DNA from 2 places in the Rhizobium sp. SU303 genome. Region 2 is predicted to be linked to the other one. Evidence: predicted binding sites of a transcription regulator. Region 2 holds the regulator's gene; the other holds the start of a gene.
What was found. The regulator LexA, encoded in region 2, represses DNA repair genes until DNA is damaged. The targets are predictions, from matches to a motif close to TGTTCNNNNTGTGTTCNG.
Positions count from the first base shown of each region.

Region 1 (14,911 bases), 2.4 Mb from region 2:
GCAGTGTGCTCTTTTCGGGATCGACTTCCGTTATCTCGAGACAATAGCAGATGACCGAATTTGCCGCCGATCCGCGCCCCTGGCACAAGACCTTGAGTTCATAGCGGGCGTGCTGGATGATCCTGTGCACCGTCAGGAAATAGGAGGCATATTTCTTATCCCCAATGAGTTTCAGTTCATAATCGATCTGTTGCGCCACCTTGGGCGGGATACCCTCGGGATAGCGTCTTACCGCTCCCGCTCTCGTCAGCCTTTCGAGAGTCTCCTGCGGCGTTTCGCCGGGATCGTTTTCTGGCGGATAATTGTGCTCCAGTTCCTTCAGCGAAAAGGTCAAGCTGTCGAAAAATACCTGCGTATTCTCGACCGCACCAGAATAGTCCCGGAAGATCCGGGCCATTTCACGTGAATCCTTGAGGTAGCGTTCAGCATTCGGCGCCAGCAGGAAACCGGCTTGCGCTATCTGTACATGCTCCCGGATCGCGATCACGACATCCGAAAGCGGCCGGCGTTCGGGATGATGGTAAAGCGGTTGGTTGGTGGCAATCAGCGGCACACGGTTTCGGGCAGCAAGCATGGCAAGCACCGCAAAGACCTGCCTGTCGCGGCCGTCATAGGCTGGCGCCAGCGCCATAAAAAAAGCCTTGCGGAAGCGTCTGCGAAACCGTTCCAGGTAATCTTCCAGCGTCGACTGAGCCGCCTGATGATCGACAAGGGTGCGATCGGGAACGAGGGCAAGCATCATTTCGTCCCCCCATTCCATGAGTTCCGCTTCCGTCAGAATGCAGCTTCCCTTGACCGCTTCCTCCTTCAGATTGCCGGCGCTCAGAAGACGGCAGAGGTTTGCCCAGCCTCGCCGGTTTTGCGGATAGGCAAGGATATCAGGCGTTCCGTCGGAAAAGACGAGACGGGCGCCTGGTTGAACCCGGATAGGATCGAGGATGACCTCCATTTTTCCTTCCTTCTTCGCTTCGGCCAGAATCTCATCCCTGTTCTTGTATCTCTCCTCAAGTTGCTCCGCCTGCGCATGCGCCCGCACCACGCCAGCAACCGAATTCCGGTCCGCAATCCCGAGACCGCCGAGCCGGAGATGAGCGGCTTGCACGACCATCTCCTCGGGGCCAGAGGCGCCTTCAAGAAACGAGAAATTCGTCCTTGTGCCGATCTCAAAGAATGCGCGCGTGGTTGTCATGCGAACACGCCATGCATGAACCAGCGAGGGTCAAGCTCCTGACCATAAAAGCCCCGCCGATAGATCCAGAAGCGATGTCCGGTCTCATCCTCGATGCGGAAATAGTCACGCGCCTCGGCGTCATCCCCATCGATCCACCACTCCATGGCAATCCGCTCCGGCCCTTCGCTTCTTGCCACCTGATGCTGCATCCGCCGCCAGCGGAAGATCTGCGGCGGACCATCGGGCACTTCGGCAAATATGGTCTCGACGGGCTCCGGCGTTGCAAAGAGCCGCAGCGGGCGCTCTTCGCGGAAAGGAAGCTGGATGTCCTGCGCGGCCTTCCGCCTGGGAAGGCTCTCCATCACAGGAACCGTGATGACGGCGCGTTCCGGCACATGGCTCTCGCGGAGCTGAAAGCTTTGCAGGCAATCCGCACCAAGCCGGGCCGAGACCCGGTCGACGAAGGCCGAAAGCGAGATCTCTCCCTGACGGTCGCCCTCGAAATCACCCTGCGTCTCGTTGAAGGGATCGTGCTGCAACACATTCAACCGCAGGATCTCGAAGCCATAGCCGGCATCGAGATCGTCATAGACCGCCTGCAATCGCTCAGAAAAAAGCCCGGCGATGAACTTTGGTTCGCGAAGCGGCTGTGAAGCGCCGACGGAGATACGAAAGACCCTGCCGTCGACGCGGAACAGGACCAGTTCGAACACCCGCCCGCCAGCCCCCCGCGCCTCCAGCGACGGCTGCAGCGATAAGGCGATCTGCCTGGTGACGGCAAGGATCTGTTCTTCCGTCCCGATGGGCTCGATCAGCCGGCTTTCGGCCGAGAGGCTGGCAACAGGACGCCGGGGCGAGACCGGCTCCTCTTCACGTCCCAGCGCCTGGTCGAGACGCAGAAGCAGCTCCGGGCCGAACCGGCGGGTCAGCGGCGCCCGCGGCGCTTCGATGATGTCGCCGACATATTTCAGACCGAGTTTCTTCAGGGCATCGACAGTTTGTCCTTCCAGTCGCAAGGCTGCAACCGGCAAGGGCGCCAGCACATGTTCCGTCTCTTCGTCCTCGATCACGCCGCCCTGCCCGAAGCGGGACACGGCCCAGGAAAGGCCGGGCGCCGATGAAATTGCACCGCGCGCATCGAACCCCATATGACAAAGCCGCGACAGCACATCCCTGAGAAGCGCCTTTTCACCACCGAAGAGATGGGCGCAGCCGCTAATATCGAGAAACAGACCGTCCTTGCCGTCGAACGCCACCAGCGGCGTATAACCGTCGCACCAGTCGGCAATTGCCTCCAGCAACCGGCGGTCGGCCGCCGGATCCTCTTCCGCGACCTCGAGCATCGGATACATGGCGCGCGCTTCGGCAACGCCCAGCTCCTTCCTCAGCCCCAACCTCTCGGCCAGCTCGTCCAGTGCCGTCAGCCGCATGGCATTGTTGAGCTTGCCGGAACAGACGATAGGCGGCGTCTCAGGACGCCCTTTCGAACGCCAGGAGAGCCCCCATCGCCTGCGGGCGATGCGGTCCGTTGGCAGATGCGGGAAGCTGAGCGCCAGAATGCGCTGACTGTTCGCCTGGAGGACGAACGAGGTTTGGTTCGGCGACAGGGAGAAATTCGCGTTCATGGGGATTCCACTCCAGAAGAAAGGAGAGCGGGGCCGGATTGCGGCTCTTCTCCAGCGTCAGACGGAAAATTGGATTGCCGATGCTGCCGGAAAGTTTCGATCCATCCGGCAACGGCCGCAGAGCGGACGGGGCCGGTTCGACATGCAGACGCAAGGCCGCACTGCTTGCCTCCTCCGCCCCGGCCTGACGGACAAGAAAGAGCGGACGGCGGGCAGCATGCGCCCTGAGACTGAGCCTGCGGCTTTCGGTCAGACCGAAATGGGCAGGATTGCCCCGCACTTCGAAGATGATGGCCGAGAAGGCAGCGCTTTCCACCGCGGCCTCCGCCAGCCAGAGCGCCTCGTCCAGCTTGCGCGGCGCCGCATGGAGAAACCGCTCCGGGTTTAGGCCGAAATCCCGAAGCCCGGGAGCATAGGGACGACCGGCCTCCAGCGTGCCGACGGCATCGCCGATCCAGAGCAACGGCAGAAGGCGACCGGCATCCGCTTCCTGTTTTTGCAGCCGCGCGGCCACAGCCATCGCCAGCCCGCTTGCAGCACCGGCATCGCGAGACAGAGCGGAACGGAATTCGGTGATCGCATCGAGCGGCAGGCCGCCTTCCAGCGCCCCGTCGAGAAACTCCACCCCAAACGGCAGGGGCGGCAGCGTGCGCTCCTGGCGGGCCTTACGTCCTTCCGCCAGGGCTTCCCGTTCCGCTGCAGCAAGCGCCGGCGCGGGCCTTCCCTCCAGTCTGGCGATGGTTTCGCGGAGCGCAAAAAGCTGCTCGCGCGCCAGGGCGTGCTGCGCCATGGCGTTCTCCGATCCGTCTTGTTCCTGTTATGTTCTTATAGATTCCAGAGAGCTAATGAAGAGTCAACGTCCATTTTCTATGAAAATATTCCTGCCTTTGATTCCGCACTCGAAAATCGGCGATAAAGGTTCTATATGGGCCCGCAAAGGAAGGAATATTCATGGCCCGCGTAGACCAGAGCGATGATTGGCAAGACCGCCATGCACCGACGATCAGCACCTTCGAGTCGCTGGCCATGGAGGCCTACAGCCATCTGCCGGATGAATTCCGCCAACTGACGACCAACCTCACGATCGAGATCGAAGATTTTCCCGATGACGACGTTTTCGAGGACATGGCGCTGGAAACGCCTTTCGATCTGCTCGGCCTTTTCGAGGGCAGGGGCATTTCCGAACGTTTCACGGTGGAAACCGGCGAGATGCCGAACCGCATCCGCCTCTACCGCCGTCCCATTCTCGACTACTGGGCTGAGAACGACGAGACGCTCGGCGATATCATCACCCACGTCCTGATCCACGAGATCGGCCACCATTTCGGGCTGAGCGACGATGACATGGAGCGGATCGAGGCAAGCGCCGAGGAAGCCGCCGAACGATAGAGCGCCGCGCGTCCAAGGACGCGCTAAGGACGCTCTATCACTTTCAATCACGCATAATCCTTTCCGAAAATCGATTACGATTTTCGGGGTTATGCGCTAAAACCTCACTGCTCGGAGAGTTTCATCTCGGGATCGTAATCCTTGCCTTCGACATGCTTGACGACGGCCTGGCCGCACTGCATCGCACCGGTTGCGGCATTGAAGGCATAGGTCGGCGAGCCCTCCAGCGACCAGCCCTTGTTGAGGGCGGCGGTAACCTTATGGCAGAAGGAAGCATCGTCGGGACCGGTCAGGAAGCGGTAGAGTTTCATCACATCGTCTTTCGTGCTGCAGCCTGGCGGGCTGCGATCAGGCGGGCTTTATGGACCAGACTTTCCGCCTGGACAAGATGCAGCCGCTCGACCATCCGCCCGCCTGCATTGATGACGTTCAGCCCATCGGAGGCGGGGTCGGCAAAGGCTGATATGATCGCCTCCGCTTCCGCAATCGCTGCCGGATCCGGGCCGAAATGCCGGTTGGCGGGCTCGATCTGCGCCGGATGGATCAGCATCTTGCCGGCAAAGCCCATGGCCCGGCCTTGCAGACATTCGGCATCGAAACCCTGTTCGTCCCTGAAATCGTTGAAGACGCTGTCGATCGCATCGAGCCCGTAGGCGCTGACCGCAAGGACGACCTGCATCAGCCACGGCACGAGATAGGCCCGCCCCGGCTGCGGCAGCACGCCGGTTTCCTTGCGCAGGTCGTTAAGCCCGATGACGAGACAATCGAGCCGTGAGCCCGGCGTGCGCCCGGCTTCGGCAATGGCCGCCGCGTTCAGGATGCCGCGCGGTGTCTCGATCATCGCCCAGATGCGCAGATCTTCCGGTGCATCGGCCTCGGAGAGAAGGTCACTGAGCGCCATGATATCCTGCGGTTCGTCGACCTTCGGCAGCAGCACGGCATCGGGACCAAGCGCCGTCACCAGCTCCATGTCCGCCAGGCCGAAATCGGTGGACAGACTGTTGATGCGGATGATCCGCTCCTTGCCTTGAAGCAGCCGAGCCGAAAAGAAATTCCTCAGATTTTCCCGCGCTTCCGCCTTCTTTTCCGGCGCCACGGAATCCTCGAGATCGAAGATCACCGCATCGCAATCGACCGCATGGGTTTTTTCGAGGGCGCGGGGATTGATGGCAGGCACGCTCAGCACCGAACGGCGCAGGCGGATGGAGCGGGTCGCGGGGTTTCGGCTCATGGCGAATTAGTGCCAAGCTTTGAAAGCCGAAGCAAGCAGCCCACCCCAGAACCTCTCACAGAACAACAAAAAGCCATGCTTGCCTTGCAGAGAGGAAAGAGAAGGACCACATTCCTTTCCGAAGAAAGGTCTCTAACATGCAGAACATTCGCTCCATCTTCCTCATGCTTGCCGGCGCCACCGTTTTCGTGGCCATGCTGCTTTTCACCTTCTCGGTGACGCTTGCCGTCGGCGGCATCCTGACCGTGCTCATGGTCGGACGCGCGCTTTCGATGAAGATGAAGCCCGCTCCCGTCCGCGCTAAGGCAAATAACGGCCAGCGCGAGATGCGTGTGTGGAACGACGGCCGCGGCACGATCATCGATCTCTGATCACCTTTTCGCTGAAAATTTTGGTTCGCTGAAAAATTTCGGCCGACACTGTCGGATCACGCTTCCATGCTACGTCCTTGAAGCAGCCAGGCATTCAGCCGGCGCTCAAAAACGAATGGAGGACAAGCATGGATGCGACGACAGAGAGCAACCCGACCAAGATGCCACCGGTCAAGAACGGCCTGCTGCCCTATCTGACGGTCGGCGGCGCGGTGAAAGCTGCGGAATTCTACAAAAAGGCTTTCGGCGCCGAAGAGGCATATCTCGTGCCGGTCGACGAGAGCGGCAGAACGATGCATGTGCATCTCTACATCAACGGCAGCTCCCTCATGCTGTCGGACGCCTATCCCGAATACGGCCATCCCTTTAAAGGCCATGAAGGCTTTGCAATCCAGCTGATCATCGACGATATCGATTTCTGGTGGGATCGCGCGGTTGCCGCCGGCGCCGAAGTCGTCATGCCGGTCGAACTGATGTTCTGGGGCGACCGCTATGGCCAGCTTCGTGATCCGTTCGGCGTCCTCTGGGGGTTGAACGCACCGTCCAAATAAAGGACCGGCGCAATCGGCGGGCCGCGCGAAACGTCGCGTGGCCGCCATCTGTGAAAGATTCTCCTTCATTTCGGCGAAAAACTGGACTAGATGCAAATTCAGGAAGTAGATTTGCTGAAATGGAGCATGGGTCATGGATAAATTCGTGAAGCTCACGGGCGTTGCAGCGCCTCTGCCGGTCGTCAACGTCGACACCGACATGATCATTCCGAAGGATTATCTGAAGACGATCAAGCGCACCGGCCTCGGCACCGGCCTCTTCGCGGAGGCTCGTTATAACGAAGACGGCTCAGAAAACCCTGATTTCGTGCTGAACAAGCCGGCCTATCGCGATGCCAAGATCCTGGTTGCCGGCGACAATTTCGGCTGCGGCTCCTCGCGCGAGCACGCGCCCTGGGCGCTTCTGGATTTCGGCATCCGCTGCGTTATTTCGACCAGCTTCGCCGATATTTTCTACAACAACTGTTTCAAGAACGGCATCCTGCCGATCAAGGTCAGCCAGGAAGATCTCGACAAGCTGATGGACGACGCCTCGCGCGGCTCCAACGCCATCCTGACCGTCGACCTCGAAAATCTCGAAATTACCGGCCCCGATGGTGGCTTGATCAAGTTCGATCTCGACGAGTTCAAGCGTCACTGCCTGCTGAACGGCCTCGACGATATCGGCCTGACGCTGGAAAAGGGCAAGGCGATCGACAGCTTCGAAAAGAAGAACGCCGCTTCGCACCCTTGGGCAGCTTGAGCCCTTCCAATTGGTTACCGATCAAGCCGGGCTTATGCCCGGCTTTTTCTTTGTTGTGGGTCAAAGAAACTTTTCTTTCCAGGCCCTGAGTTTTTCGAGCGACACGCCGATGCCGCCGCAGACTTCGATAAGCGGATTGTCGAAGCGCTGAAGCAGCCCGGCGTGCACATCGGCAACCGCAAGGGCCGCACCGCAAGCCGGCTCGACCAGAATGCGCTGCGCATCGGCAAATTTCAGACAGGCGGCAACGGTATCGGCGTCGCTGACGAGAACACTTTCGATCGGATGCTGTTGCGGTAGGTCGAAGACATGCTGCGCCACCTGCCGCGCCCCGAGCGAATTGGCAATCGAGGTAATGGCGGGAAGGGTGATACGCTCATTCGCCTTGAGGCTGGCATGGAGCGAGGCCGCTCCTTCCGTTTCGACGGCGATAACAGGCACATCGGAAAGCCCGTTGCGCTTCAACCCCTCAACGATACCGGCAAGCAGCCCGCCGCCGCCGACGCTGGTGACGACGCAATCGAATTTTGCCCCCTTCGCCACCACCTCGTCGATCAGCGTGGCATGGCCATCCCACAGAAGCGGATGGTCGAAGGGGTGCACATAGGTTGCCTTGCGGCTCCGGGCGAGTTCGACCGCATGGGCATTGGCCTCATCGAAAACCGAACCATGAACGAGGACATTCGCGCCCGTTGCGGCAATCGTCCGGCGTACGTCGGCCGCCGTCGTCTCCGGCACGACGATTGTGACCGGCACACCAAGCGCCCGGCCGGCATAAGCGGCCGCAATGCCGGCATTGCCGCCGGAAGCGCAGAAGATTTCGCGCGCCCCATTTTCCACCTCGTGCTGGCAAAGCCGGCCAACGCCGCGCAGCTTGAAGCTGCCGGAAGGCTGCAGCGCATCGAGCTTCAGCCAGAGCGGTTTGCCGCTGGCGCTGTAGCCAGGTGCCGTCTGGAGCAAGGGCGTGTCGAGGTGGAGAGGCGCGAAAGGCATGGGAACCATCCAGAATAAAGATAGGGTCAACGTTCTAATTCGTTTGTGGACGCAGGAGCAACCGTCGCGGCTCGGAGCGAAGCGTACCGATTCACCGCTTCTGTCGCTTGAAATGCCCATTTCCGGGGTCTAAGAAACCGCAACTTGTTTTTCCCAGGAGGGTTTCATGACAGCGCGCAATCTTTTCCTGCTGCCGGGTGACGGCATCGGTCCCGAGGCCATGGGCGAGGTCCGCAAGATCATCGCCTATATGAACGAGGCGATGAATGCCGGTTTCGTCACCGACGAAGGCCTTGTCGGCGGTTGCGCCTATGATGCACATGGCGCTGCCATCTCGGAAGCCGACATGCAGAAGGCGCTTGCCGCCGATGCCGTTCTGTTCGGCGCCGTCGGCGGCCCGAAATGGGATAGCGTGCCTTACGAAGTGCGCCCGGAAGCCGGCCTGTTGCGCCTGCGCAAGGATCTGCAGCTCTTCGCAAACCTGCGCCCCGCCATTTGCTATCCGGCCCTTGCTGCGGCCTCGTCGCTGAAGCCGGAGCTGGTCGAAGGCCTCGATATCTTGATCATCCGCGAGCTGACGGGCGGCGTCTATTTCGGCGAGCCGAAGGAAATCATCGACCTCGGCAACGGCCAGAAGCGCGGCGTCGACACGCAGGTTTACGATACCTACGAGATCGAGCGCATCGCCGGCGTCGCCTTCGAAATGGCCCGCACGCGGCAGAATCGCGTCTGCTCCATGGAAAAGCGCAACGTCATGAAGTCGGGCGTGCTCTGGAACCAGGTGGTAACCGAGACGCACAAGGCGAAATATTCCGACGTCCAGCTCGAACACATGCTGGCCGATGCCGGCGGCATGCAGCTGGTGCGCCAGCCCAAGCAGTTCGACGTGATCGTCACCGACAATCTCTTCGGCGATATGCTCTCCGATGTCGCCGCCATGCTGACCGGCTCGCTCGGCATGCTGCCGTCGGCCTCGCTCGGCGCGCCCGACGGCAAGACCGGCAAGCGCAAGGCGCTCTACGAGCCTGTGCACGGCTCGGCCCCCGACATCGCCGGCAAGGGCATCGCCAATCCGATCGCCATGATCGCCTCCTTCGCCATGTGCTTGCGTTACTCCTTCAATCTGGTGAAGGAAGCCGACGATCTGGAAAAGGCGATCGCCAACGTGCTCGACAAGGGCATCCGCACTGGCGACATCATGGCCGATGGCGCAAGGCAGGTCGGTACCGTCGAAATGGGCGATGCGATCCTCGCCGAGTTCAAGACGCTTTCCGCCTGATATTTCACGTGAAACAGTATCCAACCCTTCGCATCGCGCATGCGGAGGGCTTTTCTTTGCGGGCGGTGAAGCGCGTCCCGCTTGGTCGAATTATCCGAAACGGACTATTCTCGGCCACAATCTCGTGTATTTTTGCGCCGGATTTCGATCAGCGCGCAACCCGAAGTCGGAGCAATTTTCGACGAAGGATCATGCGTCAATTCAAATAATCGAGCGTCCTTAGCGTGTCCTGTTGGACGCGCGGCGCTCTAGGCCAATTCGAACGGACGACGAAATGCGGGCATTTTGGGCTTCCCTGGACAGGCGCTGGCGCCGGAGCGACGTCGGCATGCCGCCTTTGCGCTGGCAGGCCTGCCTCTTCGTCACGATCAATGCCGTGATCCTTTCCATGCTGCTCTTCGACGCGCCGATCGGTGCCAGCGAAGCTCCCGCGGCGGTGAAACACCTCGGCGAGGTGCTGACCGGTTTCGGCGATTCCGCCTGGCTGATCTACACCAGCATCCTGCTGTTCTTTCAGGGCCGGGCGGGTTACAAGCTTTTGAAGACGGCGCGCTCCAAGGCGCAGGCGCTTTATGTGAGCTGGATCGGCGCCTATCTCTTCGCCACCGTCGTCTTCTCAGGACTTCTCGCCAATCTGCTGAAGCGTGCGATCGGCAGGGCGCGTCCCGATCATTTCCACGACTACGGCATGTTTTCCTTCGCGCCCTTTTCGGGCCACTCCGCTTTCGAAAGTTTCCCGTCCGGCCATGCCACCACGGTCGGCGCCTTCTTCGCCGCCTTCGCCCTGCTGTTTCCGCGCTATCGCGTTGCCTTCATCGCCTGTGCCATCTGGCTCGGCATGACGCGCGTCATGGTCGGCGCCCATTATCCGAGCGACGTCATCGCCGGCCTTGCCTTCGGCGGCTGGTTCTCGCTGCTGACGGCGATTGTCTTTGCCCGCTGCAGCTTGCTTTTCAAGCTGGCGCCGGACGGCTGGCCACTCTCGAAGCAGCTGTTTCGCTCGGCATAACTCCTTAAATCGGAATCGATTTAAGGATAAAATTATGCAGCGATTCAAAATATTACAGCGTCCTTTGCGCGTTCGAAAAGACGCGCGCTGTAATATGGAAAAGCCCGGCGCCTTGTGAGCGCCGGGCCTTTTTTCTCAAGCAAGGATTGGCCTCAATCAGCCGCTCAATCCATGGCGTGGATATCCCTGTTCTTCGTTTCCGGCAGGAAGATCAGGCCGATCACCAGCGTGATTGCAGCAAAGACGATCGGATACCATAGACCGTAGTAGATATCGCCCGCGGCAGCGCTCATCGCGAAGGCCGTTGCCGGCAGCAGGCCGCCGAACCAGCCGTTGCCGATGTGATAGGGCAGCGACATGCCGGTATAGCGGATGCGGGTCGGGAAAAGCTCGACCAGCAGGGCGGCGATCGGGCCGTAGACCATCGTCACATAGAGGACGAGGACGAACAGCACGGCGATCGTGCCGATCCAGTTGACGCGGGCGGGATCGGCGGTCATGGCGAAAGTGCCGCCATTGGCGATGTTGTAGACCGCCATGTCGGTGACGCCATTGGTCTCATCCGCCGTCAGCAGCTTGCCTTCGACCAACTTGGCGGCCGGCATGGTTTCCTTCTCGCCGGCGCGCACGGTATCGGCGTTGAGCGCCAGTTCAGGATTGGCCGCGATGAAGGCATCGAGCTTGGCATCCGGCACCTTGACGGCGCCGCGCTTCAGCGGGTAGCCGGCACCTTGGAGCGCGATGTTGACGCCCTTTTCGAAGGCCGCAGTCATGCCCTTGGCCTTGTCGCCGGCGGCAGCGACGTCGAAGCTCGGGATCGTCGCGTTGCCGACCTTCACCGTCGCCGGCTGTCCGGCGGTACCGGGCACGACGTCATAGGGCACCGAGTTCTTGGTCAGGAACGCCGTCGCCACGTCGCAAGAGCTGGTGAACTTCGCCGTGCCGGTCGGGTTGAACTGGAACCTGCAGTCCGCCGGATCAGCTGTCACCGTTGCCCGAATCGAAGCCTGCGCTTCGGCTAGCGCCGGGTTTGCCGTCCAGGTCATCGCCTTGAACAGCGGATGATAGGTCACCGCCGCAATGAGAAGGCCTGCCATGATGATCGGCTTGCGGCCGATCTTGTCGGAGAGGCCGCCGAAGATGACGAAGAACGGCGTGCCGAGGAGAAGTGCGATGGCGACCATGACATTGGCCGAGAACAGGTCCACCTTCAGCACGTTCTGCAGGAAGAACAGTGCATAGAACTGGCCGCCGTACCAGACGACCGCCTGGCCCATGGTAGCGCCGAGCAGCGCGATGATCGCAATCTTGGCATTTTTCCATGTCCCGAAGGCTTCGGTCAACGGCGCCTTGGAGCCCTTGCCTTCCGCCTTCATGCGCTGGAACGCCGGCGATTCGTTCATCTTCAGGCGGATCCAGACGGAAATGCCGAGCAGGACGAACGAGAGCAGGAACGGAATGCGCCAGCCCCAGGCGGCGAACTCAGCCGCACCCATCAGATATTGAACAAAGACAATAACGATCAACGACAGGAACAGGCCGAGCGTCGCCGTCGTCTGGATCCACGAGGTGAAGTAGCCGCGGCGCCCGTTCGGCGCATGTTCGGCGACATAGGTTGCCGCACCGCCATATTCACCGCCCAGCGCCAGACCCTGGAGCAGGCGAAGCGCGATCAGGATGATCGGGGCTGCGATACCGATGGTGGCGGCACCCGGCAGAATGCCGACGAGGAAGGTCGACAGACCCATGATCATGATCGTCACCAGGAAGGTGTATTTACGGCCGACGAGATCGCCGAGACGGCCGAACACCAGCGCGCCGAAGGGGCGGACCAGGAAGCCGGCGGCAAAGGCGAGCAGCGTGAAGATGTTACGCGTTGCCTCGGGATATTGGGTGAAATAGGTCGCACCGATATAGGTGGCGAGCGAACCATACAGATAGAAATCGTACCATTCAAAAACGGTGCCGAGCGAAGAGGCGAAGATGACCTTCTTCTCCTCGCCGGTCATCGGACCGGCCTTCGCGCCGTCGATGCTTGCGACATTTGCCATTGTCTGTCCTCCACAGAGTGATGATCAACGCGCGCGACCTGCTTCTCCTCAAAGCATACCCCTGGCCGCGACTCGCCTGACGGGAGTGTGCCAGAAACGACAGATCAAAAAGAGAGAGGCTTTCGGATTATGACTTTAGTCTAATGAGACCACGTTCCATCGTCCCCATCGGGCCGCTGCGTAGCCTCCTACCGGCAATGCTATTTTGGAGGCGGAAGGTTCTGCTGCTTTACGAAGCAGACCTGCTAAGCCCTCAGCGCCTGCACCGGAGATTGCGGCCGCCGCTTTCGCCTTCCGGCTCTGAGCGCAAAAACCTTGACTCCTGTGGAAAACCTTCTAAGAGCAACAGCGGAAAAGGAATCTCCATGGTTCGCGACGAACACGCCATTGCCGAATGCAATGACCGGGCACGAGTTGCCGGGGTGGACATTGCCGTTCCGGTTTCTTCCAAAACCAAGGCCAAAACGACGACGAAAACCGTCTGACGTCTCTGGCCTGCCGCTCTCTCCCCGGCTCGGCTGGGGACAGGAAGACGCGATTAATCGCGCCTTTCCCCTCACCGGACAAGAGGAGAGAAGAGAAAGAGAGCTTGAGAAATGGGTTTCAAAGTAGCAGTTGCGGGAGCGACCGGAAATGTTGGCCGGGAGATGCTCAACATCCTCTCCGAGCGAGGCTTCCCCGCCGATGAGGTCGTGGCACTCGCCTCCTCGCGTTCGCAGGGCACCGAGGTTTCCTACGGTGACCGAACGCTGAAGGTCTCCAATCTGGAGAATTACGATTTCTCCGATACAGACATCTGCCTGATGTCGGCCGGCGGCGAGGTCTCCAAGAAGTTCTCACCGAAGATCGGCCAGCAGGGCTGCATCGTCATCGATAATTCCTCGGCTTGGCGCTACGACGCCGACGTGCCGCTGATCGTGCCGGAAGTGAACCCGGATGCCATCAGCCAGTTCACCAAGCGCAACATCATCGCCAATCCGAATTGCTCGACCGCCCAGCTGGTGGTGGCGTTGAAGCCGCTACACGACTTTGCCAAGATCAAGCGCGTCGTCATCTCGACCTACCAGTCGGTCTCCGGCGCCGGCAAGGACGGCATGGACGAGCTCTTCAACCAGACGCGCGCCGTCTTCGTCGCCGATCCGATCGAGAACAAGAAGTTCACCAAGCGTATTGCCTTCAATGTCATCCCGCATATCGACGTCTTCATGGAGGACGGCTACACCAAGGAAGAGTGGAAGGTGCTGGCCGAGACGAAGAAGATGCTCGACCCGAAGATCAAGGTGACCTGCACCGCGGTGCGCGTGCCGGTTTTCATCGGTCATTCGGAATCGGTCAACATCGAATTCGAAAACGAGATCACCGCCGACCAGGCCCGCGACATCCTGCGCGATGCACCGGGCTGCCTCGTCATCGACAAGCGCGAGGATGGCGGCTACATCACGCCATATGAATCCGCCGGCGAGGATGCGACCTACATCTCGCGCATCCGCGAGGATGCGACGGTCGAAAACGGCCTCAACATCTGGGTGGTCTCCGACAATCTGCGCAAGGGCGCTGCGCTGAACGCCATCCAGATCGCCGAGTTGCTCGTCAATCGTGGTCTCGTCAAGCCCCGCAAGCAGGCCGCCTGATACCATTTGTAAACCATAATATGCTAAAGCCCTGCTGATGATGAAGGCAGGGCTTTTTGCCGAATTGTGGACGCTTCTGTCCATAAGCGCTTGCTGAAAAAGGTGATCGTGACAAGATCGCCTTCGGCTGGCATTCTGCCCGGCATCAAGCCAAAGCATGCCGTCCAAAACCGTGCAGCGGTTCGGGACAGCGACATGAACAGAACGAAGACTTTGAGCGCGTCGCATAGCCCCGATCGGCTGCGGCGCGCTTCAGTAGATCGGAAGCGGGGTTTCTCATGCGCATGACAAAATTCTTTCTGGCGGCGTTTACGGCGGCGGGCGTCCTCCACGCGCTGCCGGCAGCGGCACAGGGCGCTCAATGCGGCAATAATAGCAGCGGTTTCGGTGCATGGGTCGCCGACTTCAAGCAGGAAGCGGCGGCAAACGGCGTCAGCCGCTCGGTCCTCGACCGCGCCTTCGCCAATGTCAATTACAACAGGCCGACGATTGCCGCCGACCGCGGCCAGAAGAGCTTCAAGCTCTCCTTCGACGCTTTCATGCAGAAGCGCGGCGGTGCCACGATCATCTCCCGCGGTCGCAGCATGAAGGCAGCCAATCAGGCGCTTTTTGCCTCGATCGAGCGCCGCTTCGGCGTTCCGGCCGGCCCGCTGATTGCGATCTGGGGCATGGAGACCGGTTTCGGCAGCTATATGGGCAACCAACATACGCTGTCGGCTGTTTCGACCCTTGCCTATGACTGCCGTCGTTCGCAATATTTCACCGACCAGCTCTATGCAGCACTCCAGCTCGTCTCCGAGGGTTATCTGAGCCCGCAGGCCAAGGGCGCTGCCCATGGTGAAATCGGCCAGACGCAGTTTCTGCCGCG
Region 1 covers NZ_CP088095.1:4,565,031-4,579,941, forward strand. The annotation lists gene RlegSU303_RS22420 (error-prone DNA polymerase) at 1-1,189, opposite strand, end outside; gene RlegSU303_RS22425 (Y-family DNA polymerase) at 1,186-2,601, opposite strand; gene RlegSU303_RS22430 (ImuA family protein) at 2,642-3,586, opposite strand; gene RlegSU303_RS22435 (metallopeptidase family protein) at 3,748-4,185, shown strand; gene RlegSU303_RS22440 (DUF1737 domain-containing protein) at 4,290-4,496, opposite strand; gene RlegSU303_RS22445 (HpcH/HpaI aldolase/citrate lyase family protein) at 4,496-5,416, opposite strand; gene RlegSU303_RS22450 (hypothetical protein) at 5,554-5,787, shown strand; gene RlegSU303_RS22455 (VOC family protein) at 5,916-6,338, shown strand; gene leuD (3-isopropylmalate dehydratase small subunit) at 6,472-7,080, shown strand; gene RlegSU303_RS22465 (pyridoxal-phosphate dependent enzyme) at 7,141-8,073, opposite strand; gene leuB (3-isopropylmalate dehydrogenase) at 8,240-9,352, shown strand; gene lpxE (lipid A 1-phosphatase LpxE) at 9,627-10,361, shown strand; gene RlegSU303_RS22480 (MFS transporter) at 10,526-12,412, opposite strand; gene RlegSU303_RS22485 (hypothetical protein) at 12,685-12,897, shown strand; gene RlegSU303_RS22490 (aspartate-semialdehyde dehydrogenase) at 13,009-14,043, shown strand; gene RlegSU303_RS22495 (lytic murein transglycosylase) at 14,322-14,911, shown strand, end outside.
Region 1: a site for LexA is predicted at 3,606-3,623, ahead of RlegSU303_RS22430 (ImuA family protein). Genes of this name have one in related genera too.

Region 2 (14,911 bases):
ACAACCAATTCTGATATCGGCAGTCCGGAACTGTAAGACTCAATTCCGTTCTGGAGCATTGCCGATGGAGCAAAACGTTTTTTTTCTGCCCCATGAAGGTCTGAAGCTCGCTGAGCTGGCAGAGTTTCTTGGGGCGGAACTTGCCAATTCCGACTATGCCGATGTTATCGTCAGGTCCGTTGCCCCCATCAGCCGGGCCCGGGCGGGCGATGTCTGTTATATCCTGTCGCGTCGTAACCGCGATGAACTGGCGACATGCGAAGCCTCGGCAGTGATCTGCGACAAGGCGCTCGCCGATCTCGTACCCCCCCATATCCCGGTCATTCTGTCGTCCAATCCACATGCGGCTTTCGCGATGGCGGGCGGCCTGTTTTATCCCGCGGCATTGCGTCCGGTCGTCTTTTCCGGTGAAAGCGAGATCGCGCCAAGTGCGGTGATCGATCCGAGCGCCAAGCTTGAAAAGGGCGTGATCGTCGAGCCGCTGGCCGTCATCGGAGCGCATGCCGAGATCGGCAAAGGGACGCGCATCGGCGCCCACAGCATCATCGGTCCGAATGTCAAGATTGGCCGGGATTGTTCGATTGCGGCCGGCGTGAGTATTCTCTGCGCGCTGCTCGGCAATGGCGTCATCATCCACAACGGCGCCCGCATCGGCCAGGATGGTTTCGGTTATGCGCCGGGCCCGCGCGGCATGATCAAGATCGTCCAGATCGGCCGAGTGATTATCCAGGATAATGTCGAGATCGGCGCCAACACCTCGATCGACCGTGGCACCATGGACGATACGGTCATCGGCGAAGGCACCAAGATCGACAACCAGGTACAGATCGGCCACAACGTTCAGATCGGCCGCCATTGCGCCATCGTTGCGCAGGTCGGCATTGCCGGCAGCGCGAAGATCGGCAATGGCGTTCAGATCGGCGGCCAGGTCGGTATCAAGGGGCATGTGACGATCGGCGACGGCGTGCAGATCGCCGCCCAAAGCGGTATCATGACCGATCTTGCCGCTGGCGGACAATATGGTGGTACACCTGGGCGTCCGCTGAATGACTATCTGAGAGATGTCGCGCAACAGATGTCAAAGACGAAGCTGCGCGGGAAGAAACCTGGAGGCGAGCAAAATGACTGAGGAAGCCACGACAACGCTTTCTTCGGCTGACATCATCGAGATCATGAAACTGCTGCCGCATCGCTACCCGTTTCTGATGGTTGACAAGATCATCGAGATCGATGGCGACAACACTGCGATCGGCATCAAGAACGTCACGGTGAATGAACCGCATTTCACCGGTCATTTTCCGGAATCTCCGATTATGCCCGGGGTTCTCTTGATCGAGGGCATGGCTCAGACCGCAGGTGCGATCTGTGCCAAGAAGGATGGCCAGCCCGGCAACCTCGTCTATTTCATGACCATCGAGAATGCGCGCTTCCGCAAGCCCGTCGTCCCCGGCGATCGTGTTGAATTCCATGTCAGGAAGCACAAGCAGCGCGGCAATATCTGGAAATTTCATTGTGACGCCAAGGTTGACGGCGCGCTCGTCGCCGAAGCCGATATCGGCGCGATGATCGTTCGTAAGGATCAGGCATGAGCACTATCGCCGAAAGCGCCCGCATTCATCCGATGGCTGTCGTCGAGGACGGCGCTTGCATCGGTGAGGGCGTCAAGATCGGTCCCTTCTGCCATGTCGGGCCGCACGTCGTCCTGCATGCGAATGTCGAGCTTTTGTCGCATGTGGTCGTCACCGGCCGCACCGTGATCGGCAAGGGCACGCGCATCTTCCCGATGGCGGTCGTCGGCGGCGATCCGCAGAGCGTGCATCACGGCGGCGAGGAGACGACGCTGACGGTCGGCGCCAACTGCACGATCCGCGAGGGCGTGACGATGAATACCGGCACGGCCGATTTCGGCGGTCAGACGATCGTCGGCGACAACAACCTCTTCCTTGCCAATTCGCATGTCGCGCATGACTGCCGGGTGGGCAACCATGTGATTATGTCGAACAACGTCATGCTCGCCGGCCATGTCGTCATCGAAGATCGCGTCATCCTGGGCGGCGGCTCGGCCGTTCACCAGTTTACCCGCGTCGGCCGTCAGGCCTTCGTCGGCGGGCTCTCGGCAGTGAGTTACGACGTCATTCCCTACGGCATGCTGAACGGCAATCCCGGGCTGCTGAGCGGCCTCAACGTCGTCGGCATGACGCGCGCCGGCGTCGACCGCGCCGTCATTCACAGGGTGCGGCGCGCCTACAAGTCGATCTTCGAAGGACCGGGCTCCGTCCGCGAAAACGCCGCCGCCATCCGCGAAGAATATGCCGATTGCGAGCAGGCGGTCCACATCCTCGACTTCATCGCCGCCGACAGCGACCGCGCCTTGTCCTCGCCAACCCGGGGGCAGAAGGGCTAGTCCGTGACTCTTTCCGGCGATACCGCTGCGGGCCGGCTGGCGATCATCGCCGGCGGCGGCCTTCTGCCTTCCTATGTCGCCGAAGCTGCGCGCGCGGCGGGCGAAAATCCCGTCATCGTCGCGCTGAAGGACGAAAGCGACCGGCGCTGGGAAGGGTATGACCATGCCGTCATCGGCGTCGGCGATTTTGCAGCTCTCGAGGGCCTCTTGAATCGCTACGGCATCGGCCGTGTCGTCATGTCCGGAAGCGTGCGGCGCCGGCCGGAATGGCGCGAGGTGCGCCCGACGCTGCGCACGCTGATGAAGATGCCGGCCACGATCCGCACCTTGCTGTCCGGCGGCGACGATACGGTGCTGCAGATGGTGATCCGGCTGATCGAGGGAAACGGCCGCCGCGTCGTCGGCGCTCATGAGATCGCTCCCGACCTTCTTGCCTACGTCGGCCCGCTTGGCGCTGCAGCGCCTGGCGAGGAAGACCGGCGCGATATCAGGCGCGCAGCCGATGCCGCTGAGATGCTGGGCCGGCTCGATGTCGGCCAGGGCGCCGTCGCCATCGGCGGGCGCATCGTCGCGCTGGAGGGTCTTGAGGGCACGGACGAGATGCTGGAGCGTGTCGCGGGTCTCAGAGCCGCCGGGCGCATCTCGCCGCGCCGCCGTGGCGCACTCGTCAAACTCTGCAAGCCGCAACAGGATATCCGCGCCGACTTGCCGGCGATCGGCGTTTCCACGGTCCTGAACGCGAGGAAAGCCGGCCTTGCCGGCGTCGCCGTCGAGGCCGGCCGCTCGCTGGTGCTCGATCGCGCCGCCGTCATTAAAACCGCCGATGAGGCCGGGCTTTTCGTCTGCGGCATCGATCGCGGCCTGCCGGCATGGGGGCTCGAATGAACGGGGCGCCGCTGAAGATTGCCGTCATTGCCGGCGAGGTGTCGGGGGATCTGCTCGGTGCCGATCTCATCGCCGCCCTGAAGCGGATTCATAGCGGACCGGTGGAACTCGTCGGCGTCGGCGGCGAGGGGCTGCAAGCGGAAGGCTTGCGATCCCTGTTCGATTTCTCCGAGCTGTCGATCATGGGCATCACCCAGGTGCTGAGCCGGCTGCCGAAGCTCTATACCCTGATCCGCCAGACGACGGCTGCCATCATCGCCGCAAGGCCGGATATTCTTCTCATCATCGACAGCCCGGACTTCACCCATCGCGTCGCCAAGCGTGTCCGCACCGCGCTGCCCGATCTGCCGGTTGTCAATTACGTCTGTCCGAGCGTCTGGGCCTGGAAGGAATATCGCGCCACGCGCATGCTCGCCTATGTCGATCATGTGCTCGCCGTCCTGCCTTTTGAGCCGGCAGTCATGCACACGCTCGGCGGGCCCGAGACCACCTATGTCGGCCATCGCCTGATCGCCGACCCGGCGCTGCTCGAAGCGCGGCGGCTGCGCGCCGGGCGCGCATCCGTCGAGAGAGCGGGCAAGACGATCCTGATGCTTCCGGGGTCAAGATCCTCCGAAGTCGCCAAGCTCCTGCCGTTCTTCGAGGATGCCGCCAAAGAACTTGTCGCCCGCAACGGCCCGATGCGCTTCCTGCTGCCGACCGTGCCGCACAACGAAGCGCTGGTGAAGGGTCTCGTCGCAGGCTGGGCCACGCCGCCTGAAGTGGTGGTCGGGTCGGCGCAGAAATGGAAGGCCTTTGCCGAAGCGGATGCGGCGATGGCAGCCTCCGGCACGGTGATCCTCGAACTCGCCCTCACCGGCGTGCCGACGGTGTCCGTTTACAAGACGGATTGGATCATCCGCCTGCTGAGCCTGCGCATCAAGGTGTGGACGGGCGCATTGCCCAATATCATCGCCGATTATGCCGTCGTGCCGGAATATCTGAACGAGATCGTCCGCGGCGCCAGCCTGGCGCGCTGGATGGAGCGGCTGTCGGCTGACACGTTCCAATTGAAGGCGATGAACGAGGGTTACGATCTCGTCTGGCAACGCATGCAGACCGAAAAGCCGCCCGGCGAGCACGCTGCCGAGATCCTTCTCGACGTGCTGAAAAAGAAAAAACCCGGTCGTTTCTGATCGGGTTTTCTTTTTGGTTCTTTTAAAGCGATCAGCGCTTCGAAACCGGGATGTAATCGCGCTTCGGTTCGCCGACATAGAGTTGGCGCGGACGGCCGATGCGCTGTTCCGGATCCTCGATCATCTCGTTCCACTGCGCGATCCAGCCGACGGTGCGGGCAAGCGCGAAGAGCACGGTGAACATGGTCGTGGGGAAGCCCAGCGCCTTCAGCGTGATGCCGGAATAGAAGTCGATGTTCGGATACAGCTTCTTCTCGATGAAATATTCGTCGGTAAGCGCGATGCGCTCCAGCTCCATCGCCACTTCGAGCAACGGATCGTCCTTGATGCCGAGTTCGCCGAGCACTTCATGCGTCGTCTTCTGCATGATCTTGGCGCGCGGATCGTAGTTCTTGTAGACGCGGTGACCGAAGCCCATCAGGCGGAACGGATCGTTCTTGTCCTTGGCGCGGGCGACATATTCCGGAATGCGGTCGACCGTGCCGATTTCGTTCAGCATGTTGAGCGCTGCTTCGTTGGCGCCGCCGTGAGCGGGGCCCCAGAGGCAGGCAATGCCGGCGGCGATGCAGGCGAACGGGTTGGCGCCCGACGAACCGGCGAGACGGACGGTCGAGGTCGAGGCATTCTGCTCATGATCGGCATGCAGGATGAAGATGCGGTCCATGGCGCGGGCAAGCACCGGATTGACCACATATTCCTCGCAAGGCACGGCAAAGCACATGCGCAGGAAGTTCGAGGCATAGTCGAGGTCGTTCTTCGGATAAACGAAGGGCTGGCCGATATGGTATTTGTAGGCCATGGCGGCAAGCGTCGGCATCTTGGCGATCATGCGCAGGCTGGCGACCATGCGCTGGTGCGGATCGGTGATGTCGGTGGAGTCGTGATAGAAGGCCGACAGCGCGCCGACGCAGCCGCACATGACGGCCATCGGATGCGCATCGCGGCGGAAGCCGGTGAAGAAGCGGCTCATCTGCTCGTGCACCATGGTGTGGTGCGTCACGCGGTAATCGAAATCCTTCTTCTGCACGGTGGTCGGCAGTTCGCCGTAAAGCAGGAGGTAGCAGACTTCGAGGAAGTCGCCGTGCTCGGCGAGCTGCTCGATCGGATAGCCGCGATGCAGCAGGACGCCTTCGTCGCCGTCGATGTAGGTGATTTTCGATTCACAGGATGCGGTCGAGGTAAAACCCGGATCGTAGGTGAAGGAAGCGGTGTTCTTGTAGAGGGCACCGATATCGATGACGCTCGGGCCGATCGTGCCGCTTTTGACAGCAAGGTCGACAGACTTGTCACCGATTTTTATTGTAGCGCTTTGATCCGTCATGCTGATCCTCCGAAATGGCGGTGGCGCCATAAAAGCGCCATAGGGGTTAAGCGTCCTCACCGATAGCTATATGATCGCGAGGCTAATGCCAAGTTACCGTGACGGCATTTTGTGCATTGCGGTATCATCTTTTAGGCACTGCAGCGATGAGCCGCACGCATATCGGAAGCCGATGATTCGACTGGTCTTTTGGCGCTCGCGATTTTCCCTCGTATTTCAATCGATTATTCTTGCCGGATTTGATTGGAGGTTGCATTCTGGCCGCCTTCGCAGCCGGGCTTGGGCGGTTCATGCAGGAGTTGACGACAGTCGAATTGCGGCCGGAAGCAGGCGAAGGCGCTGCTAACACTTCCAATTTTTCACCACCTGTCGCGGTAACGCGACCGACACGGACGCAGTCGGCGACACCATTGCGCCACCGGCTGCCGGCCGCAGCTTCGCAATTGCTACGGGCCGGCATGCGCATGCTGGGCGAGGAGGCGGACCACGGCCGCCTGCTGCTGTTCTCGCCGGTCTTCCTCGGCGCCGGGTCAGCCGTCTGGTTTCTCGCGGCATCGGATTTTCCTCTCGTTGCATCGCTGCTCTGCCTGTTGGCGCCGACCGTGGCAGTTTTCATCGCCAGCCGCAGCCGGGCGGCGGTGCGGGCAACGCTGCTGGCGCTTGCGCTCGTGGCCTGCGGCATGGTCTCTGCGCAGCTCGAGAGCTGGCGGATTTCCACTATGATCCTCGATTCCGCCGTGACGACGACGGTGACCGGCCGTGTCGAGCGGCGTGAAGGCGACGGTCGCGGGCGGTGGCGCTACATTCTTGCCGTCACCGGCACTGAGGCGCCACAGGTGAAGCGGCCGCCCGAACGCATAACCGTGATCGCCCGCGGCGCCGACGCGGCCTTCGAGATCGGCGATATCATCAGTGGCAGGGCGCGGCTGACGCCGCCGGCAGGCCCAGCGCTTCCCGAGCTCAACGACTTCTCCTTCAGTGCCTATTTCGACGGCATCGGCGCGAATGGCTTCTTCTACGGCGCACCGACGAAGGCCGATCTGCAGGCAGGTCCCCAGGCTGCGAGATCGACGCCGGAAGCTTTGCTCGAAGGACTGTACCGGCTGCGCAGCGGCATCGGCGATCGCATACGGTCGATCCTGCCCGGCGACACCGGTGCTTTTGCCGCCGCTCTCGTGACGGACGAGCGGCGGGCCATCTCGGATGCGACGACGGAGGCGCTGCGCCAGTCCGGCCTGGCTCATATCATCGCCATCTCCGGTCTCAACATGGCGCTGTCGGCCGGCATCTTCTTCGTCGGTTTCCGGATGCTGCTCAGCCTTTTTCCCGGCGTCGCCGAGGCCTATCCGACAAAGAAGATCGCTGCCGCCGGCGCGCTCATCGCCGTCACCGCCTATTTCCTGATCTCCGGCTTTGCGGTCTCTGCAGAACGCGCCTTCATCATGATGGCCATCATGTTGATTGCGGTCTTCTTCGACCGGCCGTCGATCAGCTTGCGCAATGTCGCTCTCTCCGCTCTCGTCATCATCGCCATTTCGCCGTCCGAGGTCTTGGGACCGAGCTTCCAAATGTCCTTTGCCGCGACATTGGCGCTGGTCTCGGGCTATCAGCTGTGGAAGGACCGGCGCGTCCGCGAAAACGCCTTTCTGAAGCTGCCGATCATCCGGCCGTTCGTTACGGTTGCCGGTTTCTTCGGCGGCGTCTTCCTGACCTCGCTGATCGGCGGTTTTTCAACCGCGCTGTTTTCGATCGAGCATTTTCATCGCCTGACCGCCTACGGCCTGCCGGCAAACCTCGCGACGATGCCGATCATCTCCTTCATCATCATGCCGGCAGGCCTGCTGGCGATGCTGCTCATGCCTTTCGGTCTGGATGTTTGGGCTTGGAAGATCGTCGGATTTGGCCTCGATTTGGTGATCGCGGTCGCAAAGACGGTGTCCGGCTGGGGTGGCAATATCGACGTCGGCCGCTTGCCCGCCTGGTATTTCGCCGTCGCCGTGGCAGGCTTTCTGCTGCTGACGCTGCTCCGCACCCGGTTGCGCCATGTCGGCACATCGATCATCGCGGTCGCAACACTCATCCTGCTGCTTCTGCCGGTTCCCCGGCCGCCGGATCTGGTGATTTCGGAGGATGGCAGTCTCGTCGCGGTCGTCGAGGCGGCGGCAATGGCTTCCAACCGTGAAAGACCGCCGGACTTCATCTTCGACCAGTGGCAGAGAGCGCTGGTCCTGCCGAGGCATGATCCGCCGAAGATGCTGGATGGTCCTGCTATCCCGCCTGAGGGAGAAGACCGCCGCGTCAGGCTTTCCCGCGATCAGCAGAACGAAGCAAGGACCGCGATGCGGACGGCCGCAGCGGGCGGTGACGCAAACCGCTTTTCCTGCGTCAAGAAGGCCTGGTGCATATCAAGGCTTGGCAATGGTCGGGTGGTAACCGTCATCGACAACGCCGCCTATCTCGGCCCGGCGTGCGACGCGGCCGATATCGTCGTGACGTCGGTCCGCCTTCGCTTCAACAATTGCCGTTCAGGTGCGACGCTCTTCACCGGTGAGACGTTGCGCAGGACCGGTTCCATCGAGTTGCGCTTCACGGACACCGGCCTGGAGGTCGCAACCGCATTCGATGTATTGTCGCGGCCATGGATGCGCCATCGTGCCTATGACTGGCGCAGCAACAGTTTTACCGAATCCGGCCTGGCCAATGTCAGTGATATCGGCGAATGAGACCGACGAGTTTACCCTGAACCTTGACACGGTCCGGCCCGAAAATCCGGGTCTCGTAAGCTGGGTTGGCCGCTTCCAGCGCGATCGAGGCGCCCTTGCGGCGGAAGCGCTTGAGTGTCGCTTCTTCGTCGTCGACGAGAGCAACGACGATGTCGCCAGGACTTGCGGTGCTGCCGTTGCGGATGATCACGGTGTCGCCGTCGAAGATGCCGGCGTCGATCATCGAATCGCCCTTGACCTCGAGCGCATAATGTTCACCGGAGCCGAGCATGTCGGCCGGAACGACGATGTCGTGGGTATTGTTCTGGATCGCCGAGATCGGCACACCGGCAGCGATTCGGCCCATGACCGGCACGGAGACCGAGTTGGCGTTGTCGGCGACGGGTTTTGCGGGAGCAGGAGTAGCAACCGGCTGCGGCTTGCCGAGGCTGCCCTCGATGACGCTCGGCGAAAAGCCGCGCCGGGGCTGAATGCTGGGGCTGTAGGCCTCCGGAAGCTTGATGACCTCGATCGCGCGGGCGCGATTCGGTAGGCGGCGAATGAAGCCTCGCTCCTCAAGCGCTGTAATCAAGCGATGAATCCCGGACTTGGAGGCGAGGTCCAGGGCATCCTTCATTTCGTCGAAAGATGGCGGAACGCCGGATTCCTTCATGCGCTCATGAATGAAAAGGAGAAGCTCCTGTTGTTTGCGCGTGAGCATCGACGTTGTGACCTCGTGATTGAAACAAATCCAGAACAGACACTATATGTTCCATATGTGTTCCGCAAGTAGCTAAATTTCCGTAAAACTTGGCGCCAACTCGTTGAGATTTTTATTTTCATTCGCCGGATTGGGACACATCTCTTGCGTTGAGGGGCGCGCCGTCGCAAATCTCTTGCCGTTTCCAGGAGGGACATCATGAACGAGCATTCCGCCAAACCGCACCCGCTGGATCATGTCGTGCTGCCGGTCGTCAACATCGATCTGGCGCGCGAGAGGCTCGGCAAGCTCGGCTTCACCGTTGCCGCCGATGCGCGCCATCCCTTCGGAACGGAGAATGCCTGCGTCTTTTTTGCCGACAAGACCTATCTGGAGCCGCTCGGGATTGCGAGCGTCGAGGAGAGCGAGGCATCGGCGCGGCAAGGCAATGTCTTCACTGCCCGCAACCAGGCCTTCCGTTTCCGCTGTTGCGAGGAGGGGCTTTCGGGGATGGCTTTCGGCAGCAAGGATGCCGGCATCGATCATCAGAATTTCGTCGGCAACGGATCGAGCGCCGGCGAGATGCTGCAGTTCACCCGGCCGATGACGATGCCGGACGGTTCCGAGACGATTGCCGGCTTCAAGCTGGCTTTCGCCGGCGACCTGCGCGCGCCCGATCTCCTGCTTTTCACCGTCGAGCGCGTCAATCCGCTGCCGGCCGACCGCGCCGCGCTGGAGACGCATGCCAATGGCGTCACCGGCATAGTCGAGATCGCGCTTTGCACGCCGGAGCCGGCCGCCTTCGCTGCCTTCGTCAGCCTTGCCGTGGCGCAATCGGCAGTCGAGAAAACCGGTTTCGGCGTCGATATTGCGGCATCGAATGCGAAAATCAGCCTGATGACGCCGGAAGGGCTGGAGGCCTATTTCGACATCGCCGTCTCATCCGCAGATCGCGGCCTGCGCGGCCGGGCAATCCTCTTTGCTGTCGCCGATCTTGCCGTGACAGAAGCGCATTTGGCTGCTAACGGGGTGACATACACGCGCAAGAACAATCGCATTCTGGTGAAGCCCGCGCCCGGGCAGGGTACGCTCTTCGCCTTCGAGGAAACACGATGAGCACTGATACGAATTCCGAAGTCAAGATCGGCGAAGGCCAAGGCCAGGTCATCTTTTCCAATACCGGCCGCCTGTCGCTGATTGCCGGTCCCTGCCAGATGGAGAGCCGCGACCACGCCTTCATGGTTGCCGGCACGCTGAAGGAGCTTTGCGGAAAGCTCGGCATTGGCCTCGTCTACAAGAGCTCCTTCGACAAGGCGAACCGCACCTCGCTCTCGGCTGAACGCGGTATCGGAATCGAAAAGGGCATGGAGGTCTTTGCCGACCTCAAGAAGGAATTCGGTTTTCCCGTCCTGACCGACGTTCATACCGCCGAGCAATGCGGGGAGGTGGCAAGGGTCGTCGATGTCCTGCAGATTCCGGCCTTTCTTTGCCGCCAGACCGACCTTCTCATCGCCGCCGCCAAGACCGGCCGTGTCGTCAATGTCAAGAAGGGCCAGTTCCTCGCTCCCTGGGATATGAGGAACGTCCTGAAGAAGCTCAATGCCAGCGGCAATCCGAACGTGCTGCTGTGCGAGCGCGGCGCCTCTTTTGGCTACAATACGCTGGTTTCCGACATGCGTTCGCTGCCGATCATGGCGGCGATGGGCGCGCCCGTTATCTTTGACGCGACCCATTCCGTGGCGCAGCCGGGCGGGCAGGGCGAATCCTCCGGCGGTCAGCGGGAATTCGTGGAAACGCTGGCGCGCGCAGCGGTGGCTACCGGTATCGCCGGCGTCTTTGTCGAAACCCACCAGGACCCTGACAACGCCCCTTCCGACGGCCCCAACATGGTCTATCTCAAGGACATGCCGCGGCTGCTTGAAAAGCTGCTTGCCTTCGATACGGTCGCCAAGGCTTGACGTTCAACAGTCTGACATGATCGTGCTATAGGCCACATCGGAAGGCTGGTTCGAAGGCTGGAAATTGCAGCATTGTAATTTGCACGCCTTCGACTAAGACAGGTTTCGAACCGACTTATCACCCACCGAGCAGGAAGAACCCATGACTGCAATCACCGATATCATCGCCCGCGAGATTCTCGATAGCCGTGGCAACCCCACCGTCGAAGTCGATGTCTATCTCGAAGATGGCAGCATGGGCCGCGCGGCCGTTCCCTCGGGCGCCTCGACGGGCGCGCATGAGGCGGTCGAACTGCGTGACGGCGGCAAGCGCTACCTCGGCAAGGGCGTCGAAAAGGCGGTCGAAGCCGCCAACACCGAGATCTTCGACGCGATCGGCGGCATCGACGCTGAAAATCAGATCCAGATCGACAACATCATGATCGAGCTGGACGGCACGCCGAACAAGTCGCGCCTCGGCGCCAATGCCATCCTCGGCGTGTCGCTCGCCGTCGCCAAGGCTGCTGCCCAGGCGTCCGGCCTGCCGCTCTATCGTTATGTCGGCGGCGCTTCCGCCTGCCTGCTGCCGGTGCCGATGATGAACATCATCAATGGTGGCGCCCATGCCGACAACCCGATCGATTTCCAGGAATTCATGATCCTGCCGGTCGGCGCCGATTCGATCGCCGAAGCCGTGCGCATGGGTTCGGAAGTCTTCCATACGCTGCGCAAGGAACTTGCGAGCCAGGGCCACAACACCAATGTCGGCGATGAAGGCGGTTTCGCCCCGGGACTGAAGAGCGCGCCGGAAGCTCTCGACTTCATCATGAAGTCGATCGAGAAAGCCGGCTACAAGCCGGGCGACGACATGTGCCTCGGCCTCGATTGTGCCTCGACCGAATTCTTCAAGGACGGCAAATACGTTCTCGAAGGTGAAGGCCGCACGCTGGAATCGGGCGCCATGGCCGAATATCTGGCCGAGCTCGCCGCCAACTATCCGATCATCTCGATCGAGGACGGCATGGCAGAGGACGACTGGGATGGCTGGAAGACGCTGACCGACCTGGCCGGCAAAAAGACCCAGCTCGTCGGCGACGATCTCTTCGTCACCAACTCCGCCCGTCTTCGCGACGGTATCCGCATGGGCGTCGCCAACTCGATCCTCGTCAAGGTCAACCAGATCGGCTCGCTGACGGAAACGCTCGATGCCGTCAACACGGCGCACAAGGCGGCTTACACCGCCGTCATGTCCCACCGCTCCGGCGAGACCGAAGATTCGACCATCGCCGATCTCGCGGTCGCCACCAACTGCGGCCAGATCAAGACGGGTTCGCTGTCGCGTTCCGATCGTCTTGCCAAGTACAACCAGTTGATCCGCATCGAAGAAGGCCTCGGCCCGCAGGCCCAGTATGCCGGCCGCTCGATCATTCGCGGTTGATCGGATCTGATCTTCAACGCTTGACCCGCGCCTTCCCGGCGCGGGTTTTTTATTGCCCGTTTTTTAGAGTCAACGAACGGTTAATCTCTGCGCGCTAGATTGAACGAATTGGTAATGCGTTCAAGAGCATGCGTGTATGTGGACAAAGCATCATAAGAAGAGAAGAATCGGTCGCTTCGTCATTCCGGCCATGACGGTCGCCTTCCTTTCCTACTTCGGTTATCATTGCATTCATGGCGATTACGGCCTGCGCGCGACGGAGACGTTCGAGCGTCAGCGTGTCGCGCGTGAAAAAGAGCTTGCCGTCCTGAAGGCAAAGCGCGAACATCTGGAAAATCAGGTCGCGCTCTTGAGTGATGGCTCGCTCGACAAGGATATGCTGGACGAAAAAGCGCGCTATCAGCTCAATATGTCGCGCGCCGACGAGATCGTCGTATTCAACCACTATTCCAATTAACCGGAAACAGGTTAATTGGAATTTTCATAGTTTTTCCAATAATTTAGCACCGAATACGAGCCATGCAATTATGGCATTGCTGTGGTCATATTTCTTCCCTATGGTACGCGCCACCAAGAAACGACAAACCCATAGGGAGGGTTGAATGGCGCCGCGAAAGACCGCGACCGTTTCCAGCCGCAAAACTGCAGCAAAACCGGCAGCCAAAGCATCGAATGGAGGCCCGGTAGCCGACTTCGATCGCGATGAAGAGCTGAAGGCTTATCGCGAGATGCTGTTGATCCGCCGCTTCGAGGAGAAGGCCGGCCAGCTTTACGGCATGGGCTTCATCGGCGGCTTTTGTCACCTCTACATCGGTCAGGAAGCTGTCGTCGTCGGCATGCAGATGGCGCAGAAGGAAGGCGACCAGGTCATCACCGCCTATCGCGACCACGGCCACATGCTGGCAACCGGCATGGAAGCCCGCGGCGTCATGGCGGAACTGACCGGGCGTCGCAGCGGCTATTCCCACGGCAAGGGCGGCTCGATGCACATGTTCTCGAAAGAGAAGCATTTCTACGGCGGTCACGGCATCGTCGGTGCCCAGGTCTCGCTCGGAACGGGTCTTGCCTTTGCCAACCGCTACCGCGGCAATGACAATGTCTCCATCGCCTATTTCGGCGACGGCGCTGCCAACCAGGGCCAGGTCTACGAGAGCTTCAACATGGCTGCTCTCTGGAAGCTGCCGATCGTCTATATCGTCGAGAACAACCGTTACGCCATGGGCACCTCGACCGCCCGCGCCACCGCGCAGTCGAACTACTCGCTTCGCGGATCCGGCTTCGGCATCCCCGGCATTCAGGTCGATGGCATGGACGTCCGCGCCGTCAAGGCGGCGGCCGACGAGGCGCTCGAACATTGCCGTTCCGGCAAGGGCCCGATCATTCTCGAAATGCTGACCTATCGTTATCGCGGTCACTCGATGTCCGACCCGGCGAAGTATCGCTCCAAGGACGAAGTGCAGAAGATGCGCTCCGATCACGACCCGATCGAACAGGTGAAGGCGCGCCTCGTCGAAAAGGGCTGGGCTTCCGAAGACGATCTGAAGGCGATCGACAAGGATGTCCGCGACATCGTCGCCGACAGCGCCGATTTCGCCCAGGCCGATCCGGAGCCGGATGCATCCGAGCTCTATACCGACATTCTGCTCTAATCGGGGAGGGAACCCATGCCTATCGATATCCTCATGCCCGCCCTCTCTCCGACCATGGAAGAAGGCACACTGTCCAAATGGCTGAAGCAGGAAGGTGACAAGGTCACCTCCGGCGACGTGATTGCCGAAATCGAAACCGACAAGGCGACGATGGAAGTCGAAGCCGTCGATGAAGGGATCATCGGCAAGCTGCTCGTCGATGCCGGCACGGAAGGTGTCAAGGTCAACACCAAGATCGCCGTGCTGCTGCAGGACGGCGAATCGGCCGCGGATCTTTCCGCCGCCAAGCCGGCCGCCGCACCAGCTCCGGAAGTTGCCCAGGAAGAGAAGCCGACCAACACCGGTTCTGCCTCCGCACCGCTTCCGGCGGAGCCGAAGGCCGTCGTTCCGAACGACCCCGAAATCCCGGCCGGCACCGAAATGGTGTCAACGACCGTGCGCGAAGCGCTTCGCGACGCCATGGCCGAGGAAATGCGCGCCAATGAAGACGTCTTCGTCATGGGCGAGGAAGTCGCCGAATATCAGGGCGCCTACAAGGTCACGCAGGGGCTGCTGCAGGAGTTCGGCCCCCGCCGCGTCGTCGATACGCCGATCACCGAGCATGGCTTTGCCGGCGTCGGCGTCGGTGCCGCCATGGCCGGCCTTCGCCCGATCGTCGAATTCATGACCTTCAACTTCGCCATGCAGGCGATCGACCAGA
Region 2 covers NZ_CP088095.1:1,962,670-1,977,580, forward strand. The annotation lists gene bamA (outer membrane protein assembly factor BamA) at 1-14, shown strand, start outside; gene lpxD (UDP-3-O-(3-hydroxymyristoyl)glucosamine N-acyltransferase) at 65-1,129, shown strand; gene fabZ (3-hydroxyacyl-ACP dehydratase FabZ) at 1,122-1,589, shown strand; gene lpxA (acyl-ACP--UDP-N-acetylglucosamine O-acyltransferase) at 1,586-2,404, shown strand; gene RlegSU303_RS09890 (LpxI family protein) at 2,408-3,289, shown strand; gene lpxB (lipid-A-disaccharide synthase) at 3,286-4,464, shown strand; gene gltA (citrate synthase) at 4,496-5,785, opposite strand; gene RlegSU303_RS09905 (ComEC/Rec2 family competence protein) at 6,076-8,508, shown strand; gene lexA (transcriptional repressor LexA) at 8,489-9,208, opposite strand; gene RlegSU303_RS09915 (VOC family protein) at 9,407-10,303, shown strand; gene kdsA (3-deoxy-8-phosphooctulonate synthase) at 10,300-11,145, shown strand; gene eno (phosphopyruvate hydratase) at 11,288-12,562, shown strand; gene RlegSU303_RS09930 (FtsB family cell division protein) at 12,699-13,019, shown strand; gene pdhA (pyruvate dehydrogenase (acetyl-transferring) E1 component subunit alpha) at 13,165-14,211, shown strand; gene RlegSU303_RS09940 (pyruvate dehydrogenase complex E1 component subunit beta) at 14,227-14,911, shown strand, end outside.